Regions from separate parts of the Lysinibacillus sp. TE18511 genome, predicted to be linked through region 2. Evidence: riboswitches for the same ligand, from Rfam matches in the RefSeq annotation. Region 2 holds a riboswitch; the other holds the start of a gene.
What was found. Region 2 has a riboswitch for cyclic di-AMP ahead of ACVWXS_RS19450 (TrkH family potassium uptake protein). Riboswitches for the same ligand answer to the same signal wherever they lie in the genome.
Positions count from the first base shown of each region.

Region 1 (9,592 bases), on a different contig from region 2:
TATGTTGTAGCCAATATTGTCGGAATTTTCGCAACAGATGCTTCTCCTGATGCATGGAAATGGATGTTAGCCTCTTCTGCCATTCCAGCATTTATTATTTTAATTATCCGCATGGGCACACCAGAATCGCCAAGATGGCTGGTAAGCAAAGGCCGAAATGAAGAAGCTCTTCAAATTGTACAAAAATATATAGGACCAAACATTATTTTGGATGATGAAGTAGCGAAAGCTAAGAAAAGTAGCTTTGCATCTTTATTCCATAAGGATATGATTAAGCGTACAGCCTTTAACAGTATTTTCTTCGTATGTTTAGTAATGCCTTATTTTGCCATTTACACATTTTTACCAATCATCCTAGATGAAATTGGCTTAAGAGCAGATCATACTACGGATTTCTTATTAAATGGTCTTCTAATTATAGGAGCATTATTAGGGATTTGGTTTACTATTAAGTATTCTAGACGTGGTTTCTTAATTTCTTCCTTCATTGTATTGGTTATTTCTTTAGGTCTTTTAAGTGTATTACCAAGTAATCTAACAGTTCTTATGATTATCGCTTTCTCTGTATTTACATTGATTTTATCGGCCGTGAGTAATCTAGTAGGTGTCTTCCCTGCTGAAAGTTTCCCGACAGACATTCGTTCCTCAGGGGTAGGCTTTGCTACAGCCATTAGTCGGTTAGGTTCTGCTGCTAGTACGTTCTTACTTCCAATGAGTATGGCTAACCTTGGTGTACAAAATACGATGCTTTGTTTAACAGGTATTTTAGTCATCGGTACTCTTGTGTCGATTGCTTGGGCTCCAGAAACTAAAGCACTATCTTTAAGCGATGCTAGTAATGTTTCTGAATAAATAATATTAAAAATGCCATCTACTTTTATAGTAGATGGCATTTTGTTGATTATAGAAATCCTTTAAGCTTCCCCATGCATTGGGTCTTCCTTATGCTTTGGCCCAATCATGTTGAATAAAATATTCAGGATAATCGCTGTGACAGAACCACAGACGATACCGTTAGAAGTTAGAAGAGATACACTTTCTGGCAGCGATTCGAAAATTCCCGGAACAACCGATACACCGACACCAAGACTCACTGCAACAGCAGCAATCATGGCATTTTCCGCTGATTCGTTCATAACAGGTACTAGCATACCCATACCTTGTGTAATGACCATACCGAACATCGCTAGCATTGCCGCACCAAGTACTGGTGTTGGAATGATTGTTGTTAATGCTGCGATTTTTGGTAGGAAGCCAAGTGCTACTAGTAATCCACCTGTGATGTAAATGACTTTACGGTCTTTTACGCCTGACATACGTGTAAGTCCTACGTTTTGTGAGAATGTTGTGTATGGGAAAGCATTGAAAATACCACCAATAACCGAAGCAAGACCTTCTGAACGATACCCACGAGCTAAATCTTTTGAGTCTAGCTTTTTATTGCAAATATCACTTAGCGCAAAATAGACTCCTGTTGATTCTACTAAAGAAACCATTCCTACGAGTGTCATTGTAATAATCGCGGTAGCATCGAATGTTGGCATACCAAAGTAGAATGGTTGAACCATGTGTAACGCGTCTGCATCTGAAACTGGGCTAAAATCAACTTTACCCATGAATGCACCTAAGATTGTCCCAGTAACTAGTCCAATTAAAATGGAGATTGCGCGGACGAACCCTGTAGAAAAACGATAAACTACTAAAATAATAACGAGTGTAATAAACGCTAAAGCTATATTCGAGCCAGATGCGAAATCTTTTGCACCTAGTCCACCCGCCATATTGTTTAAAGCTACTGGTAATAAAGAGATACCGATAATCGACACTACCGAACCTGTCACAACAGGCGGGAAGAATTTTACTAGCTTTCCGAAGAAGCCGGCAATAATCATAATGATTACACCTGATGCAATAATTGAACCATAAATATCAGTAATACCTTGCTCAGGATTTGTACCGATTGCAATTATTGGACTTACTGCTGTAAATGTACAACCTAGGACAACTGGCAAACCAATACCGATAAATTTACCATAATACACTTGTAAAAGTGTTGCGATCCCACACATCATAATGTCAATCGCCACTAAATACGTCATTTGTGTTGAATCAAAGCCGATTGCCCCACCGATAATCAATGGCACTAAAATGGCTCCTGCATACATCGCAAGTAAATGTTGAATCGCTAGCGCAGTCGATTTAAAGGCATTCATTACGCATTAGCCTCCGCAGCAAATGTAACTTTGCCATCCTCAAGAGATTCTACAATTGCTAATGATTCCACGCGAATCCCTTGCTGGCGTAATAATTTCCCACCATCTTGGAAACCTTTTTCAATAACAATGCCGACGCCCACCACATTTGCACCAGCTTGTGCTGCAATATCGAGCAAGCCTTTGACAGCTTCTCCATTAGCTAAGAAGTCGTCAACAATTAGGACGTTATCATCCTCATTTAAGAAATTTCGTGATACTGAAATATCATTTGTTTCATTTTTTGTGAAAGAATGTACTTTTGCAGAAAAAAGATTATCTGATAATGTTAAAGATTTACGTTTACGTGCAAATACTACAGGTGCCCCGATTTCAAGCCCTAGCATAACAGATGGTGCGATACCTGAAGATTCAATCGTTACTATTTTTGTAATAATTTGATCCGAGAAACGGTTGGCAAACTCATGACCAATTTCCTTCATTAGCATTGGGTCAATTTGATGATTTAAAAATGAATCTACTTTTAATACAGATGAAGATAAAACTTTACCTTCTTGCATAATTTTATCGTGCAATAACTTCATTTCCTTTATTTCCCTCTTTCTTAATTTAATAAAAAACGCTGAATACCTTGATCCATTCATCTACGAGTGGAGCAAAGCATTCAGCGTAAAAACGTCGAAACAAATAGAAAACGTCATCATCTTATATGAGATCTTCTAAAGCATTGCTACCCATAGTCGATTTATTTACGGTAAATCGGTAGAAACTTGCGAGCCATATTCTCGCTATTATATGAGTGAAACAGTATGAAGCTGTAATATATACCAATTATTCAAATCAGCACTTCATTCGGCAATGTTGCTATATGACTCACTGAATATAGATTGATTTTTCGGAATTTACTGGTATTTCAATAAATTTTAATTGTAAACGTTCGTGTTTTACAACCAACGTACTGATTATATCAGACAATTTTCCAGCAGGCTAGTCATTATTTTGTTAAATGGAAAGGCACTGTCATAATGACGACATTTTTGTTAAATAACAGCGTAGCGCGAATTAATAGACTCGATTGATTGTGTAACATATGATGCCATCCTTTTTTCGGTATAAATTGTGGGATAACAACTGTTACTCGATGTCCTGTTTTCACACATTGATGTTCAACCTTATTAATAAATTTCATCAACGGCTGTGTAATACTTCGATATGGTGAATAGTATGTTACAAGCCGTACATCTGGCTGCCAAGCTTTCCATTTCTCTTCAAAAGCTTTTGCGTCATCTTGATCGAAGGCTACGTAAAAGGCAATAATTTTGTCGACCTTTAATGAATGTGCGTAATGCAAAGTGTTTTCAACTACTTGCGTAATACCAGCCACAGGGACTATGAAAACATTCCCCTCAATAATAGGTAGCTCCTCATTATTTAATCTTAACTGCTCACCAACTGCTTGATAATGTTTTTTAATTCGATGAAACATCAAAATAATCATTGGTAAAAAGATAAACACTGGCCATACTTGAGGTAATTTCGTCACAAAAAACATCATGGCAACAATAAAGGAAATAACCGCTCCAATCGTATTTATTGCAAATTTTGCAACCCAACCTTTTGGCTTTTCACGCCACCATTTTCGCATCATTCCGGCCTGCGCTAACGTAAACGGAATAAAAACGCCAACTGCATAAAGTGGAATTAAATGTTCTGTTGCCCCATCAAATAAAATGATTAAGACAATGGCAGCTAAACCAAGCATCAAGATTCCATTTGAATAACCGAGACGATCCCCACGGATTTGGAACATTCTTGGGATAAAACGGTCCTTCGATAAATTGACTGCTAGTAAAGGAAAGGCTGAATAACCTGTATTTGCAGCGAGTACTAAAATCATTGCTGTTGTACCCTGCACTATATAGTAAAAGAAATTGCGTCCTACACTTGCCTCCGCAATTTGCGAAACAACTGTTTCTTCTGCATTTGGAGCAATTCCATAAAAATAAGCTAGACTCACAATACCGATAAATAGTACCGCTAAAATACCGCCCATCGCAAGTAACGTTTTAGACGCATTTTTTGGTCCTGGATCTTTAAAATTAGGAATAGCATTTGAAATGGCTTCTACACCAGTCAAAGCTGAGCTTCCTGATGCAAATGCCTTTAATAATATAAAAAGACTAATTCCTGCAACGGGTGTACCAACCTTTGGACTCAACTCTGCTGGAACTTGCCCTGTTGCTACATTATAAATCCCCACTCCAATTAATATCAGCATGACAGCTACAAACAAATATACTGGATACGCTAATATGGATGCAGATTCTGTAACACCACGTAGATTTAAAAGCGTTAAACATATAACAAAAAATACAGCGATTATCACGTTATAGGGATGTAGACTCGGAAATGCCGAAGTAATCGCATCTGTCCCCGCCGAAACACTTACCGCAACTGTTAAAATGTAATCGACAAGCAATGAACCACCAGCGACGAGACCGGCATTGACACCTAAATTTTCCCGAGATACTACGTATGCACCACCACCATGTGGATAAGCAAAAATAACTTGACGATACGAAAAAATAAGTGCTGCCAGTAACACAACTACGCCAGCAGCAATCGGTAGAGAATACCAAAAGGCAACAGTACTTACTGTCATGAGCACAATTAAAATTTGCTCAGGTCCATACGCTACTGATGACAAAGCATCTGATGACAGTATGGCAAGTGCCTTTCTTTTATTAAGCTTTTGCTCCCCTAATGTATCGGATCTCAACGGTTTTCCGATAACATAACGTTTGAATGAGGATTTCATATACAACACCTTCTAATTTCATGGGATGTATTTCGCATTTCTAAATCGATTACACCTTCGCATAATCGGTTTCTATGTTGTCCACTGGGGCTTATTTTCATTTTTGAATGAAGATAAAAAAAACGTCTACAAGTCATCACTAAATACGACTTGTAGACGCTCATTCGTCTGCCAAGCTCCAACTTTTCTGCTCTTAACGCTTACGAGGTTAGCTGTCGGATTCGGGCCTGAGTAGCCCTACCCTTCAAAAATGAAGAGATTCACCCCAAGGATTATTGTTAAACAATCCGTAAAAACTGGGTCCCCCGCGTTCAGTTGCTTCAGCGATTTAGAAATTTGAAACCTTTATAATGATGTCATATTACGCTCGTATTAAAAAAAAGTAAAGAAGAAAATTTTTTATTATTATAAGTGAAAAGCATAGATATTCTCTCAAGTAGTATGTAATTACTCGCAGAACTAAAAAAGCTATCTTAAAAGTATTGTCCCACTTTTAAGATAGCTTATGCACTTTAGTCCTCAATATCTTGTTCAAAGCCTATAATTTCACCTGTAGATGAATCAACCTCAACTTCGTATTCATGCTGTCCGTTTCTGATTTCGATTTCGTAAATCCCATCATCAAGCTTAATTTTAGTCACTGTACCTTTTGCCTTTGTTAAGGCCTTTTCAATAGCCTGCTCTTTTGTGATTTTAGTTGTTGTAGTGGAAGCAGTCATCTTGTCATACATATCATCTTGATCTCGACGTTCCTTCTTTTGCTTTAGTAGCTCACCTGTATAGGCGTCAAATTTTAAGTCATACTCTTCAGTATCAGTGTACACCTCAACCTCATAAACTGTGCGATAGACATCCTGGTCAAACTCAATATCAACTACCGTACCATCGACAACTGCTAATGCCTTTTTCTCAATTTCCTGCATTGTTAATACCTTTTTTTCTTGCGCATTACCTGTTAATAATGTTGTTGAGCCAATAGCAGCTCCAACGCCAAGTATACCGACCAACGCTGGGATTAAAATCATTTTTTTCATCTTCATCTGTTCATCTCTCCTTTGTTTTATCCCGCATACAACTGGCTGGAAGACCCTCAAGTCAAGCAGCTGAGGTAAACCAAACAGTTAAGCGGGGTTGTACTTTATCTATTCTTAGCTTATCAAGCGAAGATGATAGGACAATAAGAGAAACATTAGAATTTCATGAGAATCACTTAATGATCTTCATCCCATGTAACGGACATCACCTTTCCAGATATTGCATGTATTTGGAAAACAGCTTCTTCATTCTTAGCTTCAATTTCAACTAAATAAAAGCCACCATCCTCTGTTTCCTTATAATCAACAGAATCTACCTCACCATTTAGTTGTTGGAGAGCAATCTTCATTGCCTGCTCTTTAGAAATAACATTGACAATTTCTGGTTGTTCAACTGGCTGAACATCTTTTTTAGACAAAACATCACCTGTATAAGCATCGAGTGTGAGATCCCTTTGTTGACCCTCTTTTTCAACACGTACGGTGTAAATGTTATCTGCTAACACGACACTCTCAATATCCCCATAGTCTTTCTCAACCATATGTCGTATTTGCTCTTCTGTTAACGGTAATTTACTTTCCACTTCCTTCAATTTTAAATCTGTAGTTTGCTGTGTAGTTGCATCTAGCATCACCATATAAGTTGCACCATCTCGTGTAAATAGCATTTCATACTCGTTTCCTTGATTTTTAGCCTTTGTTACATGACCATTGTAGATCGTTTCAATATGATGAATTGCCTGTTCTTTACTAAGAGGCTCAATATGAAAGAAGCGATACTGAACAAACCATAGCGTTCCACTACAGAGAAGGATGATGGCACCAATGATCAATAGCCATTTTTTCATTGTTGCCCCTCCTTTGGTACACGTAGGGTAAAGCTTGAGCCCTCGCCAATTGTACTTTCAACATCAATCGTAATACCAAGCTGCCCTGCAAGTTCATGGGCAATAGCGAGCCCTAAGCCTGAGCCTCCAGTTTTACGGTTACGGTCCTCCGCCACACGATAAAAACGCTCAAATAAATGGGGAATATGTTCAGCTGGAATCCCAACCCCAAAATCTTGAATAGTAATGAGAACATACTCAGAAATGTCTGTAGCCTGTATGTGGACTTCTCTCTCACTATATTTCCGAGCATTATCAAGTAAAATAAAGAGCAACTGTTTCAACATTTTTTCATCGCTATAAATATGGTTTGGCATTTCAGCATCGACGATGAAGCCGCGATGATAAGCCTGTTGCATTTGCGTGGCCACCTTATTTAAGAATGGAGCAAGCTCTAACTGAACAAAATGTATGTCAAGATGCTCCTTGTTTTTGGCTAACTCCAGCAATTGCAACACCATTTCATGCATGCGCGATGATTCATTCACAATGGCTTGTAGCGATTCCTGCGCTACCTCCTTATTGTCAAAGCCTCTGCGCAATAGTAATTTTGCATAGCTTTCAATCACAGTAATAGGCGTTTTTAATTCATGGGAAGCATTTGACACAAATTGCTGTTGCTTTTGATAATGCTGTTCAAGCTTCTCCATCATTATGTTAAAAGTACGATTTATATTTGTTAACTCATCCCGGCCTTTGTCGGGAATATCAATTTTTTCGTACTTTCCAGTAGTTGCACTTTTTAACATCGTTTTATTTAAGCGTTCAAGTGGCAATAGAATAAGGCGACCAAGTGCTAAACTCGCTAAAAATATAGGAATTGTTGCAACAATTGAAACAACCACCAATATCGCTTTCAGCAGACCTAATGTGCTTGCCACTTCCTCCATTGACTGCTTTAATTTTATTTGCACAACTGTTCCGTCTATCCAAATTGCTGGCATAGTGAAGCTAATGTATGGGACATCAGGCATCTCCAGTGTAGCCTGAACCTTCATGATTACGTGCTGCTCATCATAAATATACACTGCCCCATCTGTTGGCATATAAGCTCTTAAAACTTGCTGTAAGTTAGTTTGTTCATTTAACTGACTCAATGTAGAACTTAGCTCATTTGCTCGTGCTTGGAGCTGTTTATATTCGGTATTATAAGCAAACTTTTCATACAAAAAATAAATTCCACTATTCGTTGCTACTAACATAACAAGCATTAATAAAGTCGTTAGCAAATGAATTTTTGTTTTAAGTCTCATGTTTGTGCTCCTTCAGCACATAGCCAACACCACGCACCGTTTGGATAATGGGTGTATCATTAGCAGCTTCAAGCTTTTGTCGAACATAACGAATATAAACATCCACAACGTTCGTATCCCCATAATAGTCATACCCCCATACAGCCTCTAAAATTTGCTCACGCGATAATACCTGTTTTGGGTGTTTCAATAAATATAAAAGAAGATCGTATTCACGAGGTGTCAATTGAACCCCTTCCCCATAATAAACAACCTCTCGTGTTTGCTCATTAATGGATAATTGCTCAAATGTCGGTTGAACTTGTTGGTGGTTACTTCTTTGAGAAAATCTTAAAGCATTTCGAATGCGAGCAAGTAATTCTTCAATATCAAACGGCTTTGTTACATAATCATTCGCACCAAGATCCAGACCCTTTACCTTATCTTCAACCTCACTCTTTGCAGTCAGCATAATTACTGGCGTCTGTGATTCTGTTGCACGAATACGCTTTAGTACATCAATCCCGCTCATCTCAGGGAGCATAACATCCAATAAGATTAAATCCCATTGCTGCTCACGGTATTTAAGCAAACCATCTGTGCCTGTATGTACTGTGTCAGCCTTATAACCCTCAAATTGAAGCTCTAACTGTAGGACCCTTGCAATATTCTCTTCATCCTCTATTATTAAAATTCGCTTGGTCATGCCGAATCAATCCTCATCATTTTCTTCTCATCGTAAACGATACAAGGGGTGAAAGTCTAATTAGAAAATGATGAGAATAAAACATATGCTTCTACCTCCAAAACGAACCTACTCATTAAGGGAACAGCAGGCATTATCTCAACAAAATTTTCTTAACTTAAAATTTCTGATAGTCTTGGTTTCGTGCATATTTTAACTACATAAAGTGAAACTGTAATCAGTGGGGTTTTCTTTATCCCCACTGGATAGAGGAACACAAGCTAAAACCTTCACATCCTGTGAAAACGCTTGTGTAATCAACATCCTGTTGCCCCTAACCAATCGAACTTTTACCCGCAGTTAATGCAGGATAAATATTGCGTTACAAAAAATAGGCAAAAATCTTCACATTTTTTTGCTCAAGTTATAAAATAGTAATATAATATTTTCCTATAGGAAACTTTATTTCTTCTACGATACTTTTTGAAATGAGGGAACAACATGGTTTACAAACGAATAACAAAACCGTCTGCTGAGGCGGTTTTAGACGGAGATATAACAGGCTGGCGACGAATTTTACCGTTTCTTGGTCCAGCCTTTATCGCAGCAGTTGCCTATATTGATCCAGGCAACTTTGCGACAAACATAACAGCTGGATCACAATATGGGTATTTACTTCTTTGGGTAATTGTCTTTTCCAATTTGATGGCGGTGTTAATTCAA
Region 1 is NZ_JBSSFD010000019.1:14,493-24,084, reverse strand. Features, by position in the region: gene ACVWXS_RS14610 (MFS transporter) at 1-852, shown strand, start outside; gene ACVWXS_RS14605 (nucleobase:cation symporter-2 family protein) at 915-2,213, opposite strand; gene ACVWXS_RS14600 (xanthine phosphoribosyltransferase) at 2,213-2,797, opposite strand; purine riboswitch at 2,931-3,032, opposite strand; gene ACVWXS_RS14595 (APC family permease) at 3,208-5,031, opposite strand; cyclic di-AMP (ydaO/yuaA leader) riboswitch at 5,215-5,367, opposite strand; gene ACVWXS_RS14590 (PepSY domain-containing protein) at 5,544-6,071, opposite strand; gene ACVWXS_RS14585 (PepSY domain-containing protein) at 6,242-6,913, opposite strand; gene ACVWXS_RS14580 (HAMP domain-containing sensor histidine kinase) at 6,910-8,205, opposite strand; gene ACVWXS_RS14575 (response regulator transcription factor) at 8,195-8,890, opposite strand; gene ACVWXS_RS14570 (Nramp family divalent metal transporter) at 9,371-9,592, shown strand, end outside.
Region 1: linked by a shared signal. The riboswitch ahead of ACVWXS_RS14595 (APC family permease) and the one ahead of ACVWXS_RS19450 (TrkH family potassium uptake protein) in region 2 are both predicted to bind cyclic di-AMP.

Region 2 (9,592 bases):
TTCCACTTTAGGCTGTTCATTGTTCCACTCTCCTAAAAATTCACGTGTAAAATCCTCAAAGCTTTGCGCTTTAGCAGTAGGACGTTGTTGTTGAACCTCCTCAACTGGAGGCTCAACATATGAATCTTTATTAAATGGCGGCATTGTTTTTTGTTCTTTCTTATTTTTGGATTTCCCGAAAATAGAGCTGACTATGGCAATTATCGCAACTATAATTAATTGTTCCATTTATTAGTACCGCTCCTTTCCGTTTCTATGCGTTAGAGTCATTGGTTTCTGGCTTATCTGAGCTTACTTTAGAAATGGAGTCTCGCATAGCTGTATCCGCTTGAATATTACGGTAGTTCATGTAATCCATAATACCAAGATTACCCGAACGTAGAGCCTCTGCCATTGCCTGTGGTACCTCAGCTTCCGCTTCCACTACTTTTGCTTTCATCTCTTGTACACGCGCAATCATTTCTTGCTCGTTCGCTACGGCCATTGCACGACGTTCCTCTGCTTTCGCTTGGGCGATGTTTTTATCTGCCTGCGCTTGTTCAATTTGTAATTCTGCACCGATGTTTTTGCCGATATCAACGTCTGCAATATCGATCGATAAGATTTCAAATGCTGTCCCAGAATCTAGACCTTTTGATAATACAGTTTGAGAAATCATATCAGGATTTTCAAGAACTGTCGTATGACTAGTGGCGCTACCAATTGTAGAAACAATCCCCTCACCTACACGGGCAATAACTGTTTCTTCACCAGCACCACCGACTAAACGTTCAATGTTTGCGCGCACTGTAATACGTGCCTTCGCTTTTACTTCAATCCCGTTCATAGCAACACCTGCAATAAATGGTGTTTCAATAACTTTCGGGTTAACAGACATTTGTACAGCTTCTAATACATCACGACCTGCTAAATCAATTGCCGCACAACGTTCAAATGTTAACTCGATATTTGCACGATGAGCTGCGATTAACGCATTGACTACTCGGTCAACATTACCACCTGCTAAATAGTGACTTTCAAGTTGATTAATCGTAACAGGTAATCCAGCTTTATGTGCTTTAATTAACGGGTTCACGATTCGTGATGGGATTACACGACGTAAACGCATCCCGATTAATGTGAAAATACTAACACGGACGCCTGCTGCAAGTGCAGAAATCCACAGTGCCACTGGTACAAAGGTAAAGAATACTGCGATCACAATAAACAATACGACTAGCCCTGCAATTGGACCTATTAAAGCCAAATCAAAACCCATTTGTTATTCCTCCATCTCTTTTTCTGTTGGTCTCACAACAATACGTGAGCCTTCTACTTTAATAATTTCTACATGTTCCCCTGCATCAACGTAACCACCTTCTGATACTACGTCAATACGTTCACTACCAAATAGCATTGTACCTGCCGGACGGAGTGGTGTAATTGTTTTACCCACTTTTCCGAGCAACTCTGTGCGATTAACGTTAGACACATAGCCTTCTTCCGTTGTTGTCGCATCCAACAAGACTAACTTGTTTAAAACATGCATTTTTTTACCGAAAAATTTCATCAGAATCACCATTCCTATTATCGCTACAACAAGCGCAATGAAAATCGCTAAAATCATTTGCATCATGTTTGCACCTGCCAGTATTAGACTTAGTAATATAAGCACGCCACCTAAAACACCAACAATACCTCCGGGGACAAAAAACTCCGCAATGACAAGAGCTAAACCTACAATAAATAAAAGTAATGTTTCATAACCAGCGAAGCCCGCTACCATATGACCGAAGAAAAATAATCCAAGAGCTGACAATCCCATTACACCTGGAACACCAAATCCTGGCGAAAACAGCTCCATGACAAGCCCCAAACTAGCAATCGACAACAATATTGGTATTATTATTGGATTCGTAATAAAACGAGCAATTTTTTCTGAAAAAGTAGGTTCAATCTGTACGACATCACTACCTTTTAATTGCGTTTTTTCTAAAAGGTCTTGGAAATTTGAAACTGTTTCTTCAGAATAACCAACTTCTTTTGCCTCTGAAGCAGATAAAGTTAATAATTTCCCTTTTTCTGCTCGAAATTCTGGTAAATCAAAGGATGCATCAGCCATTGCTCGTGCATATTTTGGATTGCGATCTGACGATTCCGCAGCTGCTTCCATTTGAGCAAGCCACGCACTATGAGCCTTTAAATCTGCCATATTCCCTGCTGAGTCGATTACCGCAGCCGCACCGATTGTTCCATTTGGCACCATATAGATTTCATCCGCATGTAAGGCTAAAAAGGCACCTGCAGAATGCGCGTCTTTGTTAATATACGCAATCGTACGTATGTCCGTTGCATCCATAAGCATAGCAATATCACTCGCTGCATTCACGAAACCTCCAGGCGTATGAATGTCTAGAATTATTGCTTTTGCACCGTTTTCTTCCGCCTCTTTAAAAGCTCGTTCTAAAAATGCGTGAAGCCCTCGTTCTACTTCATCATGAATAGGTATGTGGTAGACCTTGCTACTTGCAAAAGCCGACGTTAATGGAAACGCTAACAAAAAAGTCATCCAAATAACTAATAAATAACTGAGGAACCTCCGTCTTCGCATCTTTTTCCCTCCCTTCCAACATGCTTCTCTTCTGTATATACGATTGACCATGTAAAAAGTTTCACAAATCCTAATAATTTTATTATACAGTGAATTTTACATCTGCGGGACTTTATTAATCGATATAGTTAACGATGTATCAACGGTAACATAAAAAGCCAAATGGATCGCAATGATCACATTCGGCTTCTTCGATATGTACGTAAATTTGAGCACAAAGTAAAATACCCGAAATTAATCAAAAAATGATTAATTTCAGGTATATTTTTGTCTGCTCAGTGAATCATACAATTGCGTGTTATGAACGTAGGGATTTTTAATGGGAAATTAAATTACCACTTACGTTTACGTGCAGCTTCTGATTTCTTTTTACGTTTAACGCTAGGTTTTTCGTAGAACTCGCGCTTTCTAACTTCTTGAATTGTACCACTTTTTGATACAGTACGTTTGAAGCGGCGAAGAGCATCTTCAAGCGATTCGTTTTTGCGAACGACAGTTTTTGACATCTCTCTTTCCCTCCCTCCGAACACACGTCAGTACACAAATAGGCAAATAACCTTCTGCTGTGTACTAAAGAATTATAACGTATTGTCTAAAAATGGTCAATAGAAAGTGTAAGAATTAATATGGTGAATTTTTAATTTTATTTCTTGAGGAATTTCAGGTTGATTTTTTGACCACAATATATTGAATCTTTTCATCATTGGAGGTATCTTTATCCCCGCTTATTATTAGGGCAGATTATACCCCACCTTGTTTGCTCTGGGCGTTATCGTGCCCGTTAATGTGGGATCAATATGTATTTCAAAAAATTTATGGTTTACAAAAAATAGAATATAGGCGTAGAATAATCACATTCAATTGCATTACAGCCTAATCTCAATAATTTTTGGGAACGGAGGAACCAGTATTTTGGGGTTAATTCTGCATGAGCAGAAGGAATGAGACACTCTTTCGCCATTCTACCCGTCAGCTAACTTCGTCGGCTCCAGCGAAGGAGGTCATGTTAGACCACTTTTATGAGTATGGTTATTTTTTATTCCTTTATAATCTTGAAGCATACAAAAACAGTTGGTCTTTTTATTATGTAAATTTATATTTTTTTTAGATGGTTTTAAAAATCTTTATCCAAACATTGAGGAGATTAACATGAAAACAGTAAAAAATAAATTAAATCCTCCTAAAATACTCGTGTTGGGCTTTGCAACTATTATCCTGATTGGAACGCTTTTGTTAACTCTTCCTATTTCGACAGAGAATGGTCAGGGACTTTCTTTTTTAGACGCCTTATTTACGGCGACTTCTGCAACCTGTGTAACTGGCTTGGTTGTTGTGGATACTGGCGATACATTTTCAGTATTTGGAGAACTAGTCATTTTATTTCTTATCCAAATTGGTGGATTAGGCTTTATGACGTTTGCAACATTATTATTTTTACTATTAGGAAAAAAAATTTCCTTAAAAGAAAGACTTTTATTAAAAGAGGCCTTCAATAATATTACAATGGCTGGTCTTGTCAGATTGGTTAGACGGATACTACTTTTTACTGCAGTAATTGAAATAATAGGTGGTTTAATTTTATCTATCCGTTTTTCGTTCGATATGCCTGTAGGTAAAGCTATATATTATGGTTTTTTCCATTCCATCTCGAATTTTAATAATGCTGGATTTGATTTAATGGGGGGCTTTAATGGGTTGACCGAATATGTAGACGACCCGTTTATCGTTTTAACTATTTGCGCTCTTATTACAATTGGGGGCTTAGGGTTTATCGTCATAAATGAACTATATGAATATCGGGAAACAAAACGCCTTTCCGTGCATTCAAAAATTGTATTAACCACAACGCTTATTTTAACAGTTGGCTCGACGTTTTTAATTTTCTTATTTGAATATGGAAATAGCAAAACCATTGGACCATTGTCTGAATGGGGCAAATTTCTTGGTTCATTATACCAAGCTGTTACCCCAAGGACTGCTGGTTCTAATACCCTTCCTATAGGAGACTTAACACAATCCACACTATTTTTAATCATCTTACTGATGTTCATTGGTGCAGGTTCTGGTTCCACTGCTGGCGGAATAAAAATTACAACCTTCGCGCTTTTAGTTGCCACGATGTGGTCACAAATTAGAGGGAAAGAAGATGTTGTCCTCTTTAGACGTAGAATCGTTAACGAAACAATATTAAAAGCTTTAACAGTCACAATGTGTGGAATGATGATTGTTATATTCGTCACGTTTGTCTTAAGTATTACCGAGCAAGGACATAGTTTTATGATGTATTTATTTGAGGCAACCTCTGCGTTTGCTACAGTTGGACTTTCAATGGGTCTAACTCCAGAGCTATCACCTGGTGGCCGACTCGTCATCATATTGACAATGTTTGCAGGTAGATTAGGTCCATTAACAATTGCTTTTGCCATAACAAAACGACGGAAATCTGAGGCATTCCGTCATCCTAAGGGAAATATTATGATTGGGTAATCACGATAAAGGAGTGTAGAGTGCAATGTCTATTAAACAATATGCTGTAATTGGCCTAGGTAGATTTGGAACAAGTGTAGCTCGCAGATTACATGAAGCTGGGCAGGAAGTTTTAGGAATCGACATTAATGAGGAAAGAGTCGAAGATGCCGAACTATATGTGACACATGCAGTAGTCGCTGACACGACAGAAGAAAAAGCTCTTACCTCTTTAGGAATAGGCAATTTCGATTATGTTATCGTTGCAATAGGAAATGATATGCAATCGAGCATTTTAACCGTATCGTTATTAAAAGAACTTGGCATCAAAAAAGTGATTGCAAAGGCTCTTGGAAAAAGACACGGGCAAGTTTTAGATAAAGTTGGGGCTGACTGGATTATCTATCCTGAAAGAGATATGGGAGAGCGAGTTGCCAATCAGCTTCTCTCCCCCAATATGCTAAACTATATTGAATTATCAAAAGAATACAGTATAGAAGAAATTATGATTCCTTCAAAGATGGCTGGACAAAATCTGCGAGATTTAGACCTTCGCGCGAAATATAATGTAAGTGTCATTGCCATTGTTCGAGAAGGAGACATTATCATTTCCCCCTCTCCTGAGCAGATTATTGAAAAGGAAGATTTATTAGTAATGATTGGTCACCGGAAGGATCTTGCTCTATTCGCAAATATCGAATAAGCAACCAAATAGGGTATATCAAAAGGAGTTTTCTTTTGATATACCCTATTTCTTTTTCTTACTATACAACCAATCTCTATAGCCTCTCTGAACAGTAGCTTAAAATTCCGCGAGACAAAAAGATATCAATCTATACCTCGGCATAATTGCGTTCGGAATCGGCTTTGTACTTGCACAAACAATTACTTTATTTTACTATCCCATTTTCCAGAAACGGCAGATAACATTAACCATGGCTCGATCACTAAATTAATGAAAATATGAGCTACGATTGGAGCAAAGGTACTTCTTCCAGCCATAATATATAACATCGCGAGAAAACTTCCTAAAATTGTAGTACATATAATCACAGGTAGTGCAATCTTCCAATCTCCTCTCAAAAGTATCCATGCACCGTGAGCCATTCCAAATAGTAATCCAGATATCAGTATTTGCAATAGATCTGAAAATGCAATAGATAATAAATATTCCATAAGTAAATGTCTAAAAAGCACTTCTTCAACTATTCCAGTCACAATAGCAGCCCATATACCGATTATTTTAAGCCAGGAAAAGGTAAATAAATGTGCTCTTACGAAAGGTAATGCAATGATGGTATAGGCGATGTAACCTATTACAATCAAAAGTGTAAAAATCCAAATATATAAATGTGAAATTAATTCTCTCTTATAGCCAATTCCATGTTCAATAAAACCTACAGGATTATTCACAAACCAAAAAATTATACTGACTGTGAGAATAGTCGCAATAATTGTCAATACCCAACCTGTTTTAATTCTTTCTTTTGAAGTAGTTAATGCCCCCATACGATAAATCAACCTCCTTTTTGAGCTCAATATATCGAATGAAAAGCACGCAAACAATGCGTTTGGAGTAACATGTTGCCACGATTGTGTAACATGCCTTTTTCAAAGAATAACCTACATTTTCCCAAACACTGGGTATGCTATAATTTTTTGAGAGGTGATAATTCTGAAAATAGAGATAAAAATTGATACAGAGTATGAAGAACCACACATTACAATTTGTACAGCTAAACTTACTCCAACGATTCAAGCTGCTATTTCGTTATTACAACAAGAGAATGAAGAGCAAATTTTAACAGGAATAGCCAATAATAAAACATATATCATTGATCCAAATTCAATTATTGTTATTCGAACTGAAGGAAGAGAATTAGCTTTATATGATGAGGATGATCATCGTCTTATTTTAAGTAAACCTTTATATGAATTAGAGCAACTATTGGGGAATAATTTTATACGGATTTCTAAATCTGCAATTATAAACCTATCAAAAATTAAAAATATTGAGGCTTCATTTAATGGAACAATGGAAATTGAGCTAGTTTTGGGCATTAAGGAAGTAATTTCTCGTAATTATCGAAAACAATTTAAAAAGCGTTTGGGGGTTTAAATAGATGCATTTTATTAAGAATGTAGGATTTGGTATAAGTATGGGATGTACAGTTTTTGTTGTTATTAATCTTTTTGGTTATTGGATTTTTGGAGACAATTTTTTAGAAGCTATTATGGCTGATTTCATCCATCAGGTTTTAGGTTCAATTATTGTAGGAATTGCTTGTGTATTACCATCATCTATTTATAAAGTAGAGCGTTTAACGTTTTTACAACAAACGGCTATCCATTTTACCATTTCTATAGGAATATTTTCAGTTGTTGCGTCACTTTTAAATTGGATTCCAACATCATCTCTAGGGACGATTCTGTTAATGTTATTTTTCAGTATTTTACTTTTTACTATTTCTTGGCTGCTATTTTATTTATATAACCAAACTGAAGCAAAAAAAATGAATAGAAAGATTGATGAGGTAATCAATAAGCATCCTAACAACCTATAATAATTTTATACAAAAAAATGATGTGAAATTTCAACTCACATCATTTTTAGAATGGATGATTTGGTCTATAGTTTAAGGTTTTTAGGTAAAACAGGTAAGCGCATAAAGGCTTCAGATGCCTGAAAGTTACTAGAATAACAAATCGGAAACTACTTGTACAATTAACAAGAACAAGATAATAGGTAAAAGCGTTTGAATCCATTTCCCTTTCATATAAGGTAAAATTTTCAATCCAATAAACGATCCGAAAATTGAGCCAACCGTTACAGGTATAGCAATTCCCCAATTCATAATGCCTAAAAAGTAGTAAAAGACAAATGCTCCTGAACAACTTGAAAATGATATGATTCGTGTAAACTCAACTGCTTTTATATAAAGATAATGCTTTTTCAAATAATACGTTATATTCATCAATGCTGATCCTGGTCCAAAACCCCCATCATATATACTAATAAGAAATGGAATAGCCAATGATGTCGGCTGTACTTCCGTTTCTTTTTCATCAGCTACTAGCAATTTATTGCTCTTTAATACAATGAAAAAGGCAAAAATAAGTATGATACAAGCGATAACATTCATTATTTGCTCGGATAAGCGAGTAGCAAAAAATGCACCCATTACACCTCCAAAACTAGAAATTATAAAAAGGGGTATAACGGTTTGAATTGAAATATTTCTTTTTATCATAAATGTTATAACATTTGATAAAGATGAAACGCCTGTTGCAAATTTATTAATCGCAACAGTTGTGTGTATTGGAACTCCAACTAATAACATAGCAGGTAATAAAATAAATCCAGCTGCACCAAACATAACACCTATAATTGCGGCAATTACCCCAATAGTAAATAGTTGCAATCCATTTATTGAAATCCATTCACTTAATAAAACTCCCATAAAATCACCTCTACCTTAAAAATACTGATATAATCCATATAAAACAATTTAATATTTTTAGCGAATTCATAATTTTTTTTTATAAAAGAGGTGTTTTATGAACTTACATTCATTACGAATTTTTACTAGTGTAGCAAGGCTAGGAAGTATTACGGCAGCTGCAAATGAACTACGCTTAAGTCAACCTGCTGTCACAATTCAAATACGTAATTTAGAAAAAGAATTAAATCTAAAATTAATCAAAAATAAAGGGCGTGGTATCCAACTTACAACAGAAGGACAATACATTTACGAACAAGGTCAACGCTTATTTTATTTAGAAGAGCAAATGACTGAGAAAATAAAAACATTTATAACAAAAGAAGAAAAAATACAGATTGCCTCATCCTATATTCCGATTAATTATGTTTTGCCTCCGTATATTGCGGAATATAAATTGATGAAGCCAAACGTAAAATTTTTTATTTCATTAGGAAATGTTAAGAATGTAGAAGAACAATTACTAAATTATCAAGCTGACTTTGGATTTGTGGTTCAAGGCAATCTAGAACGAGAGGATTTAAACTTCGAAAAAATAGTAGACATAGAATTTTATTTTGTCGCACATCCATTGCATAAACTGGCGAACCAAACGGTACCACTGAAGACTTTGTCAAAAGAGGAAATCGTTTATCGAGAGAAAGGTAGCGCCACGCTAGATTTACTTGAAGCTATATTTTACACAAATGATTGTCCTTTACCTAAAGTAGGCGTACAAATGCAAGGCTTACATGAATCGATCAAGGTTGTTGAAGCAGGTTATGGCTTTATGCTTGCCCCTTCTTTTAGTGTGACAAATAGCATTGAAAGCCAAAAGTTAGCTCGGATTTATATTGATGGAATTGATATTAAACAAAGCTTATTTATTTGCACGAGGAAAAATGAAACAATTGAACACCCCTTTATACAATTTCTAAAAGAAAACTTAGATATAAAGTGATAATTAGGTTATTTAACAGGTGTAATGATTAACCATCTTTATCCCCTATTATCAATTAGAGGCTCGCTCATCCCCATAACGTGTGGTTGATTTCCG
Region 2 is NZ_JBSSFD010000033.1:45,736-55,327, forward strand. Features, by position in the region: gene ACVWXS_RS19430 (hypothetical protein) at 1-228, opposite strand, end outside; gene floA (flotillin-like protein FloA) at 254-1,258, opposite strand; gene ACVWXS_RS19440 (NfeD family protein) at 1,262-2,590, opposite strand; gene rpsU (30S ribosomal protein S21) at 2,923-3,096, opposite strand; cyclic di-AMP (ydaO/yuaA leader) riboswitch at 3,451-3,593, shown strand; gene ACVWXS_RS19450 (TrkH family potassium uptake protein) at 3,740-5,077, shown strand; gene ACVWXS_RS19455 (potassium channel family protein) at 5,103-5,759, shown strand; gene ACVWXS_RS19460 (CPBP family intramembrane glutamic endopeptidase) at 5,942-6,565, opposite strand; gene ACVWXS_RS19465 (LytTR family DNA-binding domain-containing protein) at 6,723-7,175, shown strand; gene ACVWXS_RS19470 (DUF3021 domain-containing protein) at 7,180-7,620, shown strand; gene ACVWXS_RS19475 (sulfite exporter TauE/SafE family protein) at 7,750-8,517, opposite strand; gene ACVWXS_RS19480 (LysR family transcriptional regulator) at 8,615-9,496, shown strand.